Regions from separate parts of the Brevundimonas sp. KH_060 genome, predicted to be linked through region 1. Evidence: predicted binding sites of a transcription regulator. Region 1 holds the regulator's gene; the other holds the start of a gene.
The links. Region 1 encodes HrcA, which represses chaperone genes, less so after heat shock. Its sites were predicted from a motif close to GTTAGCANTCNNNNNNNNNGANTGCTAAC; they were not measured.

Region 1 (8,309 bases):
GGAGCCGTCGCAGACCTCGCAACTCATCAGGGTCGGGATGGCGATCTCGACCTCGGCGCCCTTGTAGGCCTGCTCCAGCGTGATCTCGAGATCGTAGCGCAGGTCCGAGCCGCGGCGCGGTCCGCTCTGTTGCTGGCGCCCGCCGCCCCGGCCGCCGAACGCATCGCCAAAGGCGTCGCCGAAGACCTGGGAGAAGATGTCGTTGATGTCGTGGAAGCCCTGGCCGCCGCCCTGGCCGAAGGGATTGCCGCCGCCCGCGCCGCCGCCCACGCCCGCGTGGCCGAAACGGTCATAGGCCGCACGCTTCTGCTCGTCCGACAGGACGGTGTAGGCCTCGGAGATTTCCTTGAAGCGGGCCACAGACTCTTCGGAGCCGCCGTTGCGATCCGGATGGTGCTCCATCGCCAGCTTGCGATAGGCGCTCTTGAGCACGACGGCGTCGACCGTCCGCTCGACTCCCAGAATCTCGTAATAGTCACGTTGCGCCATCAGGCGTTCGTCCTCTTACTTTCCCGCCGCGCCAGGGTGCTGTTCGGCCTCTCTTGATCTGGAGGCGTTCCGTTCGCGGATGACCGACGGCCTGCCTGATGACATGGGCGCCCGGTCGAATGATGCAAGTTTCATGAAACGGCCCCGCCTGCCGTCTGGCAAGCGGGGCCGAACATCAGCGAGGCGCCGGTTTAGGCGTCCTTCTTCTCGTCCGTGTCCGAGACTTCCTCGAACTCGGCGTCGACCACGCCGTCGTCGGCGGGCTGGTCTTCAGCGGCGCCGTCAGCCCCGCCCTGCTGGGCGGCGTACATGGCTTCGCCCAGCTTCATCGAAGCCTGCGCCAGGGTGTTGGTCTTCTCGCGGATGGCCTCGGGGTCCGTGCCGTCCTTGGCCGACTTCAGGTCGTCCAGGGCCGACTGGATGGTCGCCTTGGTCGCTTCGTCGATCTTGTCGCCGTGCTCGGCCAGGGCCTTCTCGGTCGAGTGGACCAGGCTGTCGGCGCCGTTCTGGGCCTCGACCAGTTCCTTGCGGGCCTTGTCCGCCGCGGCGTTGGCCTCGGCTTCCTTGACCATGTTCTCGATGTCGGCGTCCGACAGGCCGCCGTTGGCCTGGATGCGGATCGACTGTTCCTTGTTCGTCGCCTTGTCCTTGGCCGTCACGTGGACGATGCCGTTGGCGTCGATGTCGAAAGCGACCTCGATCTGCGGCATGCCGCGCGGCGCGGGCGGAATGCCCATCAGGTCGAACTGACCCAGCACCTTGTTGTCGGCGGCCATCGGGCGCTCGCCCTGGAAGACGCGGATCGTCACGGCCGACTGATTGTCGTCAGCGGTCGAGAAGACCTGGGCCTTCTTGGTCGGGATCGTCGTGTTGCGCTCGATCAGGGGCGTGAACACGCCGCCCAGGGTTTCAATGCCCAGCGTCAGCGGGGTCACGTCCAGCAGCAGCACGTCCTTGACGTCGCCTTGCAGCACGCCGGCCTGAACGGCGGCGCCCAAAGCCACGACCTCGTCCGGGTTCACGCCCTTGTGCGGCTCCTTGCCGAAGAATTTCTTCACGGCTTCCTGAACCATCGGCATGCGGGTCATGCCGCCGACCAGCACCACTTCATCGATGTCCGAGGCCTTCAGGCCCGCGTCCTTCAGCGCCTTGGCGCAGGGCTCGATGGTGCGCTGGACCAGGTCGTCGACCAGGGCTTCCAGCTTGGCGCGCGACAGCTTGATGTTCAGGTGCAGCGGGCCCGAAGCGTTCATGGTGATGAACGGCAGATTGACCTCGTACTGGGTCGTCGAGGACAGCTCCTTCTTGGCCTTTTCGGCCTCTTCCTTCAGGCGCTGCAGGGCCAGCTTGTCGGAGCGCAGGTCGACGCCTTGCTCCTTCTTGAACTCGTCGGCCAGGTAGTCGACCAGACGCATGTCGAAGTCTTCACCGCCCAGGAAGGTGTCGCCGTTGGTCGACTTCACCTCGAACACGCCGTCGCCGATCTCCAGGATGGAGACGTCGAAGGTGCCGCCGCCCAGGTCGTAGACGGCGATCTTCTGACCGTCGTTCTTCTCCAAGCCGTAGGCCAGGGCGGCCGCGGTCGGCTCGTTGATGATGCGCAGGACTTCCAGGCCGGCGATCTTGCCGGCGTCCTTGGTCGCCTGACGCTGGGCGTCGTTGAAATAGGCGGGAACGGTGATGACGGCCTGGGTGACCTTCTCGCCCAGATAGGCCTCGGCGGCCTCCTTCATCTTGCCCAGGGTGTAGGCTGAGACCTGCTGGGGCGAATAGTCCTTGCCGTGGGCCTGAACCCAGGCGTCGCCGGTCGGGCCCTTGACGATCTCGAAGGGCACCATGCCCTTGTCCTTGGCCACCACCGGGTCATCGAAATTGCGGCCGATCAGGCGCTTGATGGCGAAGAAGGTGTTGGCGGGGTTGGTCACCGCCTGGCGGCGCGCGGGTTGGCCGACGAGAATCTCGCCGCCGTCCTGGATCGCGACCACCGACGGGGTGGTGCGGGCGCCTTCGGCGTTCTCGATGACCTTGGGGTTCTTGCCGTCCATGACGGCGACGCACGAGTTGGTCGTGCCGAGGTCGATGCCGATGATCTTGGCCATGGGCTTGTCTTTTCACTCCTTGCGGCGGGCGATGCGGCGGCCTTGGATCAAGCGCCGCGCGTGACCGCCCCCAGATGGGCTTTTGAAATCATGCCGCGCCGGACGACGCCCGGTTCGGCGGTGGATGGGGTCGGCGGGCAAGCCCCTAAGGATTTGGGGGTTATCGCCGGGTTGGCTCGGATATGGGAAAGACCGCAGGGGCTGCAAGGCCTTCCGCCCGGTTCCGGGCCGATTCCGCGCCTTATGGCGGACAAGGCGGCGCGGCGCCGCTAAATTCGGCTGATGATCCCGCAAAACCCCCTGCAACCGTCCAGAAAAGAGATCAGGGAAGCGCCGACCGCCCTGCCCGGCTTTCGCCTGTGGCCCAGTCTGCTGGACGCCGCCGAACAGGCCGAACTGCTGGCCGAGGTGCGGCGGGGGCTGGAGGCGGCGCCCCTCTATCGCCCGACGACGCCCGGCGGGCGGCCGTTCTCGGTGCGAATGAGTAATTTCGGCGCCCTGGGCTGGGTGTCGGACCGCGCAGGCTATCGTTATCAGCCGACCCACCCATCGACCGGCGCCCCCTGGCCCGCCATCCCGCCCCGGCTTCTGAGCCTGTGGGACGCGCTGACCGGCTGGCCGAGCCCGCCAGACGCCTGCCTGGTCAACCTCTATCAGGGAGGCGAAGATGGGCCTGCATCAGGACAGGGACGAGCGCGATCTGACAGCGCCCGTGCTGTCGATCTCCCTGGGCGACACGGCGGTGTTCCGCATAGGCCCGGCCGAAGGCGGCGCGACCCGCAGCGTGCGCCTGGCCTCCGGCGACGTCTGCGCCCTGACCGGACCCGCGCGGCTGGCGCGCCACGGCGTCGACCGGCTGCTGGCGGGCTCGTCGCGGCTGCTGCCGGGCGGGGGACGGGTCAACCTGACCCTACGGGTCGCAGGTTAGGCGGAAAGACTCGACGGCGCGCAAAAAGCCGGGGCACTGTCACGCCTTCCACAGCGCCGACCGGAGACCCGCGATGACCCTGATCACCCGGCCCGAGGGCCTGAGCCCCGACCAGATCGCCCCCAGCCGCCGCAGCCTGGGCGTGGCGACAGCGGGCGGGCTGTTCTTCGCCGCCTACGCCCCCGCCGCCCTCAGCCAGTCGGCCCAGCCGATCGCGACCGATGCGATTGACCTGGTCACGCAGGACGTGACCTATCCCGCGCCCGACGGCTTCGCCCTGCCCGCCTATGTCGCCCGCCCCGCTGGCTCTGGCCCCTTTCCCGTCGTGATCGTGGTGTCTGAGATTTTCGGCGTGCACGAGTACATCCGCGACGTCTGCCGCCGCCTGGCCAAGGCCGGCTATGCAGCCGTGGCGCCCGCCTTCTTCGTCCGCGTCCAGGACCCAGCCCCGCTCAGCGACATGCAGGCCATCATGCGCATCGTCGGCGCCGCCCGTTACGACCAGGTCATGGGCGACATCGGCGCCGGGCTGGACTGGATCGGCGCGCAATCCTGGGCGAAGGCCGACAGGGTCGGGATCACCGGCTTCTGCTGGGGCGGCAAGGTGGTGTGGCAGGCCATGGCCCGCTTCCCGACGCTGGACGCGGGGGTCGCCTGGTACGGCCGCCTGTCCCCCGCCGCCACGGCGACCGACGAACAGAAGGCGGCCGGCCACCCCTGGCCCATCGACCTGGCGAGCGAGCTGAAGGCCCCCGTGCTGGGCCTCTACGGCGGCGCGGACAGCGGCATTCCCAACGATACGGTCAAGGCGATGAACGACGCCCTGGAGGCCGCCGGCCGGACCGACAGCCAGATCATCCTCTACGACGACGCCCCGCACGGCTTCCACGCCGACTATCGCGTCTCCTACCGCGAGGCGGACGCGAAGGACGGCTGGCGGCGGCTGCTCGAACTGTTCAACTCGAGATTAAAGGGCTGACCTCTCCACCCGCTCACCCCCGGTCGACGAGCAGACTATACAGGCAAACAGAAAACGGCCCGGCGCGTCTGCGCCGGGCCGTCGTCGTTTCAGCGCGCAAAAGCCGCTCAGGCCTTGGCGTCGAAATTCCCGCCGGTCGTATTGGGGTCGGCATAGGCGCCGCCCGCCGCCGGGCCCGAACCCTTGGCCGCGACCACCACCATGGCCGCGCGCACGGTGCGGCCGAACAGGGCGTAGCCCGGCTGCAGCGTCTGGATGACAGCGCCGCCCGGCACGGTGTCCGAGGGCTGCTCCATCATCGCCTGATGCAGGTGTGGATCGAAGGCGTCGCCCGGCGCCGGATCGACGCGGGTCAGGCCGTTAGCCTCAAAGGCCGACAGCAGGGATTTCTGCGTCAGCTCCAGCCCCGTGAGCATGGCGGCCGCCGGGCCGTCGGCGTCCGTGGGCGCCGTCGCCAGGCCGCGCTCCAGCGTGTCGGCCACGCCCAGCAGATCCTTGGCGAAGCGCTGGATGGCGTAGGCGCGGGCGTCATTCTGCTGCGTCTCGGCGCGGCGCTTGACGTTCTCGGCCTCGGCCACGGCGCGCAGGGCGCGATCCTTCCACTGATCGCGCTCGGCGATCAGGGCGTCGACCACGGCGGTCTCGTCGCCTTCAGGCGCGAGGTCAGCCTCGTGGATGTTCTGCTCGAGTTGATCCCGCGTCTCGTCGTTGATGTCGTTCACGTCTCTTGTCCGTCCAGAATCCGGCCCAGCACCCGGGCGGTATAGTCCACCAACGGTATGACACGGGCGTAGTTCAACCGCGCGGGCCCGATGACGCCGATGGCGCCCAGCACCCGCTGCCGGCCCGACATATAGGGCGCCGCGATCACGGCGGAACCCGAAAGCGAAAAGAGTCGCGTTTCCGCGCCGATATAGATGCGCACGCCCTGGGCCGCGCCGACGTCGTCCAGCAGGCCGATCAGCTGTTCCTTCTGCTCCAGATCGTCAAACAGGACGCGCACCCGCTCCAGATCCTCCGCCGCGCGGGCGTCCTGCAACAGATTGCCGCGCCCCCGCACGATCAGGTTGCGGTCATGGCCCGCGCCGCCCGCGCCGCCGCTCCAGGCGGCCAGCCCGTCCTCGACCAGGCGCGCGGCGGCGGCGTCCAGGTCGCGCCGGGCGACCTCCATCTCGGCCTTCATCTCATGCCGGGCCTCGGCCAGCGGGCGCCCCTTCAGCCGCGCGCTGAGGAAGTTGGACGCCTCCTGCAGGGTCGAGGGGGTGACGCCGGGCGCCAGGTTCATCAGCCGATTCTCGACCACCCCGTCGTCGGCGACCAGCACCGCCAGCGCCTGCCCGCCGCCCAGAGCCACGAACTCGACATGGCGCACCCCCGCCTCGCGCACCGGGCTGGCGACGATGCCCGCCCCGCCCGCCAGACCCGACAGGAGCGACGACGCCGCATCCAGCGCCTCCTCGACATTGCGGCCGCCGCCCTTGGCGCCCAGCACCGCCAGCCGGGCGTCGATCTCGCGCCGTTCCTCCTGACCGATGTCGCCGACTTCCAAGAGGCCGTCCACGAACAGCCGCAGCCCCGCATGGGTCGGCGCCCGCCCGGCCGAGGAATGCGGCGAGGCCAGCAACCCCGCCTGCGTCAGCGTCTGCATCGTGTTGCGGATCGAGGCGGGCGACAGGTCCAGCCCGGCGCGCGACAGGGTGTGCGACCCCACCGGCTCGCCCGTCTCCAGATAGGTCTCGACCACGCGCCGGAAGATGTCGCGCGCCCGCGCATCCAGCGTCGCCAGGCCCGGCGAAGGGTGCAGCAGGCTCATGGCGCCGCCCTCCGCCCCGTCAGGACGGACCGAAGACACACCGCAAACGGGTCAGGGCGGGACAGGCTCATGGTTTCAGGATAAGCACGCGCCATCCCGCTTCCAAGGAATTCCCATGCGCCCGTCCGAACGCACCCCCGAACAACTCCGCACCGTCACGCTGGAAACCGGCGTCAACCGCTACGCCGAGGGCTCGTGCCTGGTGTCCTTCGGTCATACCAAGGTGCTGGTGACGGCCTCGATCGAAGAGAAGGTGCCGGGCTGGATGCGCAACACCGGCCAGGGCTGGGTCACGGCCGAATACGGCATGCTGCCCCGCGCCACCCACACCCGCGGCCGTCGTGAAGCCGCCGCCGGCAAGCAGTCGGGCCGCACCCAGGAAATCCAGCGCCTGATCGGCCGCAGCTTGCGCGCCGTGGTCGACCTGAAGGCGCTGGGCGAGCGTCAGGTGCTGATCGACTGCGACGTGATCCAGGCCGACGGCGGCACCCGCACCGCCTCCATCACCGGCGCCTGGGTGGCGATGGCCTCGGCCCTCAACTACCTTAAGGACGAAGGCGTTCTGACGACCGACCCCATTCTGGACCAGGTGGCGGCCGTGTCCTGCGGCGTGTTCAAGGATCTGCCGGTGCTGGACCTCGATTATGAGGAAGACTCCACCGCAGAGGCCGACAGCAACTTCGTCCTGACCGGCGCCGGTCAGATCGTCGAGATCCAGGCCACCGGCGAGAAGCGCGGCTTCAGCCGGGCCGAGTTCGACCGCCTGTTCGAACTGGCCGAGATCGGCTGCACCGAACTGTTCGCCCTACAGCGCGCCGCCGTGGAGGCCGCGCGCCGATAAGGCTTTTGCTGGAGCCGGATCGGGACCATCGTCGTTGCTAAGGCGAACCCCGATCCGAAAGCTCGCACATGACCCGACCGTCCCTTCTGGCCTGCCTGATCCTGAGCGGGCTTTTAGTCGCCTGCCAGCCGCGGCCTGAACCGCCAGCCCCCGCGCCGGTCCCGACGCCAGCGCCCTCCCCGGCCCGCGAACCCGAGGCCCGCCTGCCCGAAGGCCCGGACATGGCGCCCCAATCGGTTCCGCTCGACGAACGCCCCTGCGTTGAGGCCCTGGGCGAAGCGGCCTCCGCCCGTCTTGTCCAGCGCTGTATCGCCGTCAGCCCCGCCACACGCCCGCCCTGCCACGCCTCCAACCCCTGCGACCTGATCCAGGGCGAGATCGACCGTTCCTGCGCGATGTGGACCCGCGACGGCGAACCCCCGCCGAAAGAGTGCCAGGGCTGACTCGACACGCCGCGCCTCTCCCTCCCCGTCCCGGGGAGGGTGGTCGGAGCGAAGCGGAGACCGGATGGGGAGGGCTTGGCGATCCTGGCCTCAGCGTTTGAACAGCCTCGTCGCCCCCACCCGACCTCGCCCTGACGGGCTCGGCCACCCTCCCCGGGACGGGGAGGGAGAAGACGCGCTCCAGCAGCGAGCCGCCGCGTCGCAAGCGATAGCGCACAAAAAAAACCCCGGCGGATCGCTCCGCCGGGGTCTTCTTCATTTCAGCCGTGAGGCCGAGGCTTAGTCGCGACGGCGACGGCCGCGGTCGCCGCCGTTACGGTCGCCCTTGGGACGGCCGCCGGTGTCTTCCGACAGCGGGGCTTCACCGCGTTCAGCGCGCTCGGCGTTGATCTTGTCGGTAATGTCCTCGCCGGTTTCCTGATCGACGACCTTCATCGACAGCTTGGTCTTGCCGCGATCGTCGAAGCCCAGGAACTTGACCTTGACCTCTTGGCCTTCCGACAGGACGTCGGCCGGGTTGGCGACGCGCTCCAGAGCGATCTGGGACACGTGGACCAGGCCGTCCTTGGCGCCGAAGAAGTTCACGAAGGCGCCGAAGTCGACGACCTTCACGACCTTGCCGGTGTAGATGGTGCCGACTTCCGGCTCCGAGGCGATCGATTGGATCCAGGCCTTGGCGGCTTCGATCTTCTCTTGCTCGTTGGCGGCGATCTTGAT
Region 2 (8,309 bases), 210 kb from region 1:
GCCCAGGCGTTGCATGGCGGGTACGTCCAGCTCGGTGATCTCGACCCCCGGCGCGCCGGCGAAGGCGGCGCGGGCGCGCTCGACGAAGCTTTCCGGATAGATGACGTTGGCCGGTTCGTTGGACACGTCGCGGGTCCAGGCCATGGCCTCGATCAGGGCGGCGCCGCGACGGTGATGCGCCTGGGCGCCGGCCGCGTCATCGGCCACCACGGTCAGGGCGCCGGGCGCTGGGCGGTCACGGCCGGTGGTGAGGTAGAGATCCGAGCGATAGTGGCCGATGCCCAGACCTGTCGCCAGTTCCGAGGCCAGATCCGCCGACAGGCCCGAGGTCAGTGCCGTCAGGGCGCCGGGCTGGCTGTTCAGCGCGCGGCCCGCGACGATGCCCGCCGTCTGCACGTCGGCGGCCTTGGGCGCCTCGCCCAGGCCGACGACCAGGATGCGGTCCCAGCCGCCGACGCCGTGCAGGCTCAGGGTCTGGCGCGCCTTGTAGTCGAAGCGGGCGGCGGTCAGGGCTGAGGCGATCGCCTGGCGCGTCGCGGCGTCCAGGGCGGCGCTGCGCGCGGCCAATTCAGCCTCCGACGCTAGCGGTAGAACCAGGGCGCCCGATGGTGCGGCCGAGGCGGCGAAGGTCACGGCGCGCGTCTGTGCGGGGGCGGGGCGAGCGGGCCAGTCGGAACGCTCTGCGGCAGGCGCGGCGCGGCGCGATTGCGCCTCGGCCGGAACAGCGACGCTCAGACCGGCGGCGGCGATCAGCGCGGCTGCGGCGAAGGACGGAATACGGGTGGTGCGGCGCATCGATCAGGGCCCCCTCTGTGACGATGAAGGCGCCTTTATGGGCGGGGGCGTGACGCGGGGGCAACTGCTCCGCTGAGGGAAGAACGCCGGGCGCGACGCCTTGTCGCGCTTGGCGCGCGCTTTGGAGCCGCGCCCGGCGCAGCGGCAGCCGTCAGCAGGCCGCCCGGCGCGGGGGCGTCGGGCAGGGTCGGGCCCTGCGGCGGACATCGCCGGTTTCGCGGCGAGAAAGTCGGCGGGCGTCGAACAGGGCGCCGATCCAACCCCACGCGGGTTCCTTATGAGTGCGGTAGATGTGCTCCATGACTTCGTCCTCCTTTCTGAGAGGTGCAGGATGGCGCATGGTGGCGCGCGTCACAAACGAGACGACGGCGTTCATCCATAAGGTTGGCTTATGTCCGATCCTCTTTCCCGCATCCCGGTCGACGCCCTTCGCGTGTTCGAGACGGCGGCGCGCCTGCTCAGCTTCACGCGCGCGGCCGAGGTTCTGGGCATGAGCCAGGCGGCGGTCAGCTGGCGTATTCGCGACCTGGAGCAACGGTTGGAGCGGCCCTTGTTCACACGGGGCACGCGGCAGGTGAGCCTGACCCCCGAGGGCGAGCGTCTGGCCACGGCGGCGACCGAGGCGATGACCCTGCTGCGTCGGGCGGTGGCCGAGGTGATCGAGACCGACCAGGGCGTGTTGGCCGTCACCACGCTCCAGACCCTGGCGACCCAGTGGCTGGCGACGCGTCTGGGGACGTTTCAATTGGCCAATCCCGACCTGGCCGTGCGGGTGGACACCAGCCCCGGCCTGTCTAGCCTGGGCGCGGATGGGCTGGACGTGGCGCTGCGCTTCGGTTCGGGCCGCTGGCCGGGGCTGGAAAGCCGTTTTCTGATGCCCGCCGTCTTCACGCCCGTCTGCACGCCGGCCATGCGCGACCGGCTGGAGCTGAAGACGCCTGCGGACTTGAAGCGCGCTCATCTGGTCGGAGAGCCGGAGGAGTGGGCCGCCTGGTTCGCCGCCGCCGGTGTGGTGCCCGCCGACGCCGCCCCGCCGCCGCGCCTGACCGCCGACAATCAGGCGATGGAGGTGGCGGCGGCGCTGGGCGATCAGGGCGTGGCCCTCGGCTCGCCCATCCTCTACGGCCGCGAGATCGAGCGCGGCCTGCTGGTGCGGCCGTTCAACGAGACCGTTGCCTTGGCCGAGGGCTATTGGCTCTGCTATCCGCCCGGCCGCCGCCTGACTCCCAAGATCGCCCGCTTCCGCGACTGGGTGCTGGACACGGCCCGGACCGACCCGGCAGTGGTCGAAGGCGCGCGCTTGGCGGGGCGTGAGGTGGGAGAGATGGGTTAGGCCTTTAGGCGCAGCATTGTTTCGGCGGCCAGGCGTCCAATTTCCGCAACGGCGATACGCGCTTGGCCCAATTCCTCTTCATTCGTATGGTGGCGAATTGAGGGATGCTCGAGTAGCCAAAGCGAGACTGAAGACGCTACCGTCAATGGTTCGATTAGCCAGACTATCTCGAGGCTGTGAGTTCCGGGTTTAGGATGTTCAATCGTATGTCGGGCCGTCTGCAATCGAGTGATCAAGTCGGCATCCTTCGATGCGAGTAGGAGTGGATCACCGCCGAAATTCTTAACAAGGCCGGTGCCTTGTGCGCTTTGAAGCAGTGCATCCATTTCTTGGACCCGATCGCCGGGGTAATCGCCTTTGGCTGCATCGTTTGAAGTCATCCACATCAGATGTTTGGCTGCCAGTTTCTGCCCAAACGCGCCAATAGCGACGGGGCCAGCAAGCGACGCGACGAGAGCAGAATAGAGCGCCAGGTGGCAAGCACGAACGGCCTGCACCAACTCACCCGCATCGTGCTTTGCTCGTTCGAGGGCTGCGGCGCAGACTTCCAATTGAGCGATAGTTTGGATGCGAGGATCAATGCGGACGTAGTGTGCCATGCCTTCGCATAGCAAAACCCCCGACCGTTTCCGATCGGGGGTTCCGCAGTCTTAAGGTTGGTCAGCTTGGACTTAGAAGTCCATGCCGCCCATGCCGCCCATGCCGCCCATGTCGGGGGCGCCGCCGGCGCCGCCCTTCTTGGGCGCGTCAGCGATGGCGGCTTCCGTGGTGATCATGATGCCGGCGACCGAGGCGGCCGACTTCAGAGCTGAACGGACAACCTTGGCCGGATCGATCACGCCCATCTGGACGAGGTCGCCGTACTCTTCGGTCTGGGCGTTGAAGCCGAACGAGGCGTCGGTCGATTCCATGACCTTGCCGACCACGATCGAGCCTTCGACGCCCGAGTTTTCCGAGATCTGACGGATCGGAGCCTGCAGGGCGCGGCGCACGATGTTGATGCCGGCGTTCTGATCGGCGTTGACGCCCTTCAGATCGATCAGCTTCTTGGAGGCTTGCAGCAGGGCCACGCCGCCGCCCGGGACGATGCCTTCATCGGCAGCGGCGCGGGTTGCGTTCAGGGCGTCGTCGACGCGGTCCTTCTTTTCCTTCACTTCGACTTCGGTCGAGCCGCCGACGCGCAGGACGGCGACGCCGCCGGCCAGCTTGGCCAGACGCTCTTGCAGCTTTTCCTTGTCGTAGTCCGAGGTGGTGTCCTCGATCTGACGCTTGATCTGGGCCACGCGGGCTTCGATGCCGTCCTTCTCGCCCGAACCTTCGACGATGGTGGTGTCGTCCTTGGTGATCTGGACCTTCTTGGCCTTGCCCAGCATGTCGAGCGTGACCGTTTCAAGCTTGATGCCCAGGTCTTCCGAGATGACCTGGCCGCCCGTCAGGATGGCGATGTCTTCCAGCATGGCCTTGCGGCGGTCGCCGAAGCCCGGAGCCTTGACGGCGGCGACGCGCAGGCCGCCGCGCAGTTTGTTGACCACCAGGGTGGCCAGGGCTTCGCCTTCGATGTCCTCGGCGATGATCAGCAGGGGACGGCCCGACTGAACCACGGCTTCCAGCACCGGCAGCATCGGCTGCAGCGAGGTCAGCTTCTTCTCGTGGAGCAGGATGAGCGGCTCTTCGAGGGAGACCTCCATCTTGTCCGGGTTGGTGATGAAGTAGGGCGACAGGTAGCCGCGGTCGAACTGCATGCCTTCGACGATGTCGACCGTGGTTTCGGCCGTCTTGGCTTCTTCGACCGTGATGACGCCTTCGTTGCCGACCTTGGCCATGGCCAGGGCGATCAGCTCGCCGATTTCAGCGTCGCCGTTGGCCGAGATGGTGCCGACCTGGGCGATTTCCGAGTTGTTGGAGACCGGCTTGGAGATGGTCTTCACTTCGTCCAGGGCCACGGCGACGGCCTGATCGATGCCGCGCTTCAGGTCCATCGGGTTCATGCCGGCGGCGACGGCCTTCAGGCCCTCTTGCACGATGGCCTGAGCCAGAACGGTGGCGGTGGTGGTGCCGTCGCCCGCGTTGTCGTTCGCCTTGGAGGCGACTTCGCGGATCATCTGGGCGCCCATGTTCTCGAAGGCGTCTTCCAGCTCGATCTCTTTGGCGACCGAGACGCCGTCCTTGGTCGAGCGCGGGGCGCCGAACGACTTCTGGATCACGACGTTGCGGCCCTTCGGACCCAGGGTCACCTTGACGGCGTCAGCCAGGACGTTGACGCCCTTCAGCATCTTGTCGCGGGCGTCGGTGTTGAATTTTACGATTTTAGCGGCCATGCGGGCAGCTCCTATCTATAAGATTTTAAATCAGAAACCGGAAACCAGAGGCGGCTGTCAGTGCCGCGAATATCTGAGCCCGTCCGCGAAGCGGCCGGACCGATTTCGCTTAGGACAGCACGCCCAGGACGTCGGATTCCTTCATGATGATCAGGTCTTCACCGTCGATCTTCACTTCGCTGCCCGACCACTTGCCGAACAGGACGCGGTCGCCGGCCTTCAGTTCCAGGGCGACGAACTTGCCGTCTTCGTCACGGACGCCGGGGCCCACGGCGACGACTTCGCCTTCCTGGGGCTTTTCCTTGGCCGTGTCGGGGATGATGATCCCGCCCTTGGTCTTGGATTCTTCTTCAACGCGCTTGACCAGCACGCGGTCGCCGAGCGGACGAAACGCCATCTGAGTAACTCCCGTTAGGATGTTGGTTCCAGCCCTCGGAGCCCGCGACTTTGGCAGTCGCCCTCCCCGAGTGCTAACGACCGGGGAGTTAGGCAGGGGGAGGGGGGGCGTCAAGGGCGACGGCGCCCGAAATCCGGTCTCAAGATGAAGCGAAAATGAACGCCCGCCGCCGAGGTCGTTCAGACAGGCGCCGCTAAAAGGGGGACAACGGATCAACCGGCTTTCGAAAGGAGCCCGCCATGAAGACCCTGACCAAGATCGGCGTGGGCGCTATCGCCTTGACGATGCTGGCTTCGACCCCGGCCGCCGCTCAGCACTATCGCGACCGCGATCGCGACAACACCGGTCGTGACGCGGTCCTGGGCGCCGTGGTCGGCGGCGTCGCCGGGGCTTTGATCGGTCAAGGCGACGGACGCTATGTCGCGGGCGGCGCCCTGGCGGGCGCAGCCTTGGGCGCGGCGTCGTCCTCGAACAACGACGACTGCGGCTATCGCCGTGGCGGCCGCTGCTATCGGAACCAGGGCCACTGGGAACGCGAGCACGGCATCAACAGCCGCGACGGCTATTACAACGGCCGTTACGAGCGGGGCGACGACCGCTATTATCGGGACGGCCGCTATTGGCGGAACCATGGCGAATGGCGCAGCCATCAGAACCGTCGCGATCGTGGTCGTGATCGTGATCGCGACTATCGATACGACCGCCGCTGGTAGGCGGAGGGTAAGATGAGAAAGGCTCGGCTGCATGGCTGGGCCTTTTTTCATGGGCGGGCCTACTCGAAGCCGCTGTTTCGCTCGGCGCTCGGCAGCAGCCGTCCCATGACGGCGACGAAGAAGGCCACCGTCCAGCCCAGCAGGATGGCGCCGTTGATGCCTTCGATCGCGCCCAGCAGCTTCCACTCCGGGTCGATGGAGGCGTCGCCGTAGCCGATGGAGCTGTAGCTGATGGACGAGAAATAGACTGCCTCGCGCAGGTCTGGCACGGCGCCCAGCAGGTAGAAGAGGGCGGCGTAGCTCCAGATCTCCAGCCCGTGAATGAAGAAGAGGCCCAGCACCAGCGTCACCGTATAGAGGGCGCCGCGCGTGGACAGGGGGTTGAGGCGGATCGCCGTGGGGGGCGGACTTTCCCGCGATTCCAGGGCCGCCAGCACGCGACCCAGACAGAGCAACCCGATCGCGTGTGCTCCCACGGTCAGCAGCACCATGGCGGTGGCGACCGTCAACTCCAGCAACATGTCCATGGCCGCCTCGCCGTCTGTTGTGCCGCCATGCCTTAGCACCGACCCCCTGTGGCGAGGAACCTCCGGCCGGGCGGCTGCGCAGCATCGATCCTAGCGATCAGCTTGCGCCGCGCGCCTGGCGGGGCCGATCAGGCCCAGGTGGGTGAGGCCGAAGGCGTCCGGCGACTTGAGCCCATAGCCGAGCGCGCGATCGAATCCGATGTGCGCCAGCCAGATCAGGCTGAGAGCGGTCGCCAAGGGCGCGGCGACGAGCAGGCTCGCCCCCGCCAGCGCCAACGGCCCGATCAGACTGTGCGCCAGATTATAGGTCCATGCGCCCACGCGCGGACCGGCCAGGTAGCCGGCGAATGAGAGGTCGGGGGCCAGGAAGAGAACGGCGAACATCGCCCAGCCCTGGCCAAGGCGGGCATAGGCCAGGGCGGCGAGGGCGAGCAAGGCCAGACCCTCCAGCCGCTGCCAGGCCGGGGCGACGACGATCACGTCGTCAGTCGCCGCAGAAGATCCGCCGTGGAGGGGTCGAGATCCTCTGAAGGCGTTCCCGTGGCGGCGTCCTTCAGCAAGGCCTTGGCCAGAACCTTGCCCAGCTCAACGCCCCACTGGTCGAAGCTGTTGATGTCCCACAGCACGCCCTCGACGAAGGTCTTGTGCTCATAGAGGGCGATCAGGGCGCCGAGGGTCTGAGGCGTCAGCCGCTCCATCAGAATGGCGGTCGACGGCCGGTTGCCGGGGAAGGCCTTATGCGGCGCCAGGCGGTCGGCTTCCGCTTCTGAGGCGCCCGAAGCGATGAGTTCAGCGCGAGCTTGGGTCTCTGTCTTGCCCAGCATTAAGGCTTGCCCCTGAGCCAGGGCGTTGGCCCACAGATAGGTCGAGGGCGTTTTATCGCAGGTGCGGCCCACGATGATGAACTCGACCGGAACGACCTGCGGCCCCTGGTGCAACTGCTGGAAGAAGGCGTGCTGACCGTTGGCGCCGGGCTCGCCGAAGATGACAGGGCAGGTCTGGCGGCCGACGGGCGATCCGTCGCGGCGCACCTGCTTGCCGTTCGATTCCATTTCGAGCTGCTGCAGGAAGGCGGGCAGGCGGCGCAGGTCGTGGGCGTAGGGAGCGACGGTGCGCGCTGGGCGGTGCAGGCCGTTGACGTTGTAGATTTCGGCCAGGGCCAGCATCACCGGCGCGTTCCTCTCCAGCGGGGCCCCGAGGAAGTGGCGGTCCAGGGCGGCGGCGCCGTCGAGGAAGCCCTGGAACGCGTCCCAGCCCAGGCCGATGACGCAGGACAGGCTGACCGCTGACCACAGGGAATAGCGTCCGCCGACCCAGTCCCGGAATGCAAAGGCGCGGCCGCAGCCGAAGGCCGCCGCCTTGTCCGGAGCGGCGGTGACGCCGATGAAGTGTTTCGTCATTCCTTCAGCCGGAAGGGCGGCGGCCAGCCAGGCCTTGGCGGCCTGGGCGTTCAGCAGGGTCTCCTGGGTGGTGAAGCTCTTGGAGACGACGATCACCAGGGTGGTTTCAGGATCCAGCCCGATCAAGGCCTCGGCCATGTCGCGCGGATCGATGTTGGCGACGAACCGCAGGTCGATAGCCGGATCGAGCGGGCGCAGGGCGTCCCAGATCAGGCGCGGTCCCAGATCGGAACCGCCGATGCCGATATGGAGCACCGTCTTGAAGGGGCGTCCGCTGGCGCCTGTTTCATTCCCGGACCGCAAAGCTTCGGCATAGGCCTTCATTTCGGCGCGCACGGCCTCGACTTCGGCCGAGACGGGCTCGCCCAGGGCGCGGAAGTCGGCGCCGTTTGGCGCACGCAGGGCCGGGTGCAGCACAGCACGATCTTCGGTCAGGTTGACCGCCTCGCCGTTGAACAGGGCCGCGCGACGGCCTTCGACGTCGCGGACGCGGGCCAGAGCCAGCGCCGCATCCAGGCCCGCCTGGGTCCAGCTCTGCTTGGACAGGTCGATGTGCAGGCCCGCCGCATCTAGGGTCAGCCGCGCCAGCCGGTGGGGGTCGGCCGTGAATTGATCCTGGATTCGGGCGTCCGCGTCCCGGCGGGCGGCGGCCTCGAGTTCGGCCCAGGCGGCGTGCGGCATCGTCGTCTCCCCATGGCGGTCCCGGCTTTTGGCCCGGCGCTTGCAAGCTCTGGTTTACGGCTCAGGCCGTGAAGAGTTCAATCCAAGACTGGGTCAACAAGGATTTCCTGGTGGAAGTCCGCCGTTCCGGTCCCCTGTGAAAGGC

Region 2: a site for HrcA is predicted at 4,893-4,921, ahead of groES (co-chaperone GroES). Genes of this name have one in related genera too.

What each region holds. Positions count from the first base shown of each region.
Region 1 is NZ_CM174463.1:3,208,135-3,216,443, forward strand. It holds gene dnaJ (molecular chaperone DnaJ) at 1-489, opposite strand, end outside; gene dnaK (molecular chaperone DnaK) at 681-2,588, opposite strand; partial or broken gene AC3IPP_RS15850 (alpha-ketoglutarate-dependent dioxygenase AlkB) at 2,871-3,516, shown strand; gene AC3IPP_RS15855 (dienelactone hydrolase family protein) at 3,590-4,495, shown strand; gene grpE (nucleotide exchange factor GrpE) at 4,603-5,172, opposite strand; gene hrcA (heat-inducible transcriptional repressor HrcA) at 5,214-6,308, opposite strand; gene rph (ribonuclease PH) at 6,424-7,149, shown strand; gene AC3IPP_RS15875 (hypothetical protein) at 7,218-7,592, shown strand; gene pnp (polyribonucleotide nucleotidyltransferase) at 7,872-8,309, opposite strand, start outside.
Region 2 is NZ_CM174463.1:3,422,616-3,430,924, forward strand. It holds gene AC3IPP_RS16940 (leucyl aminopeptidase) at 1-795, opposite strand, end outside; gene AC3IPP_RS16945 (LysR substrate-binding domain-containing protein) at 1,187-2,128, shown strand; gene AC3IPP_RS16950 (hypothetical protein) at 2,125-2,727, opposite strand; gene groL (chaperonin GroEL) at 2,800-4,446, opposite strand; gene groES (co-chaperone GroES) at 4,556-4,843, opposite strand; gene AC3IPP_RS16965 (YMGG-like glycine zipper-containing protein) at 5,083-5,556, shown strand; gene AC3IPP_RS16970 (ion channel) at 5,616-6,083, opposite strand; gene AC3IPP_RS16975 (DUF4260 domain-containing protein) at 6,174-6,563, opposite strand; gene pgi (glucose-6-phosphate isomerase) at 6,560-8,164, opposite strand.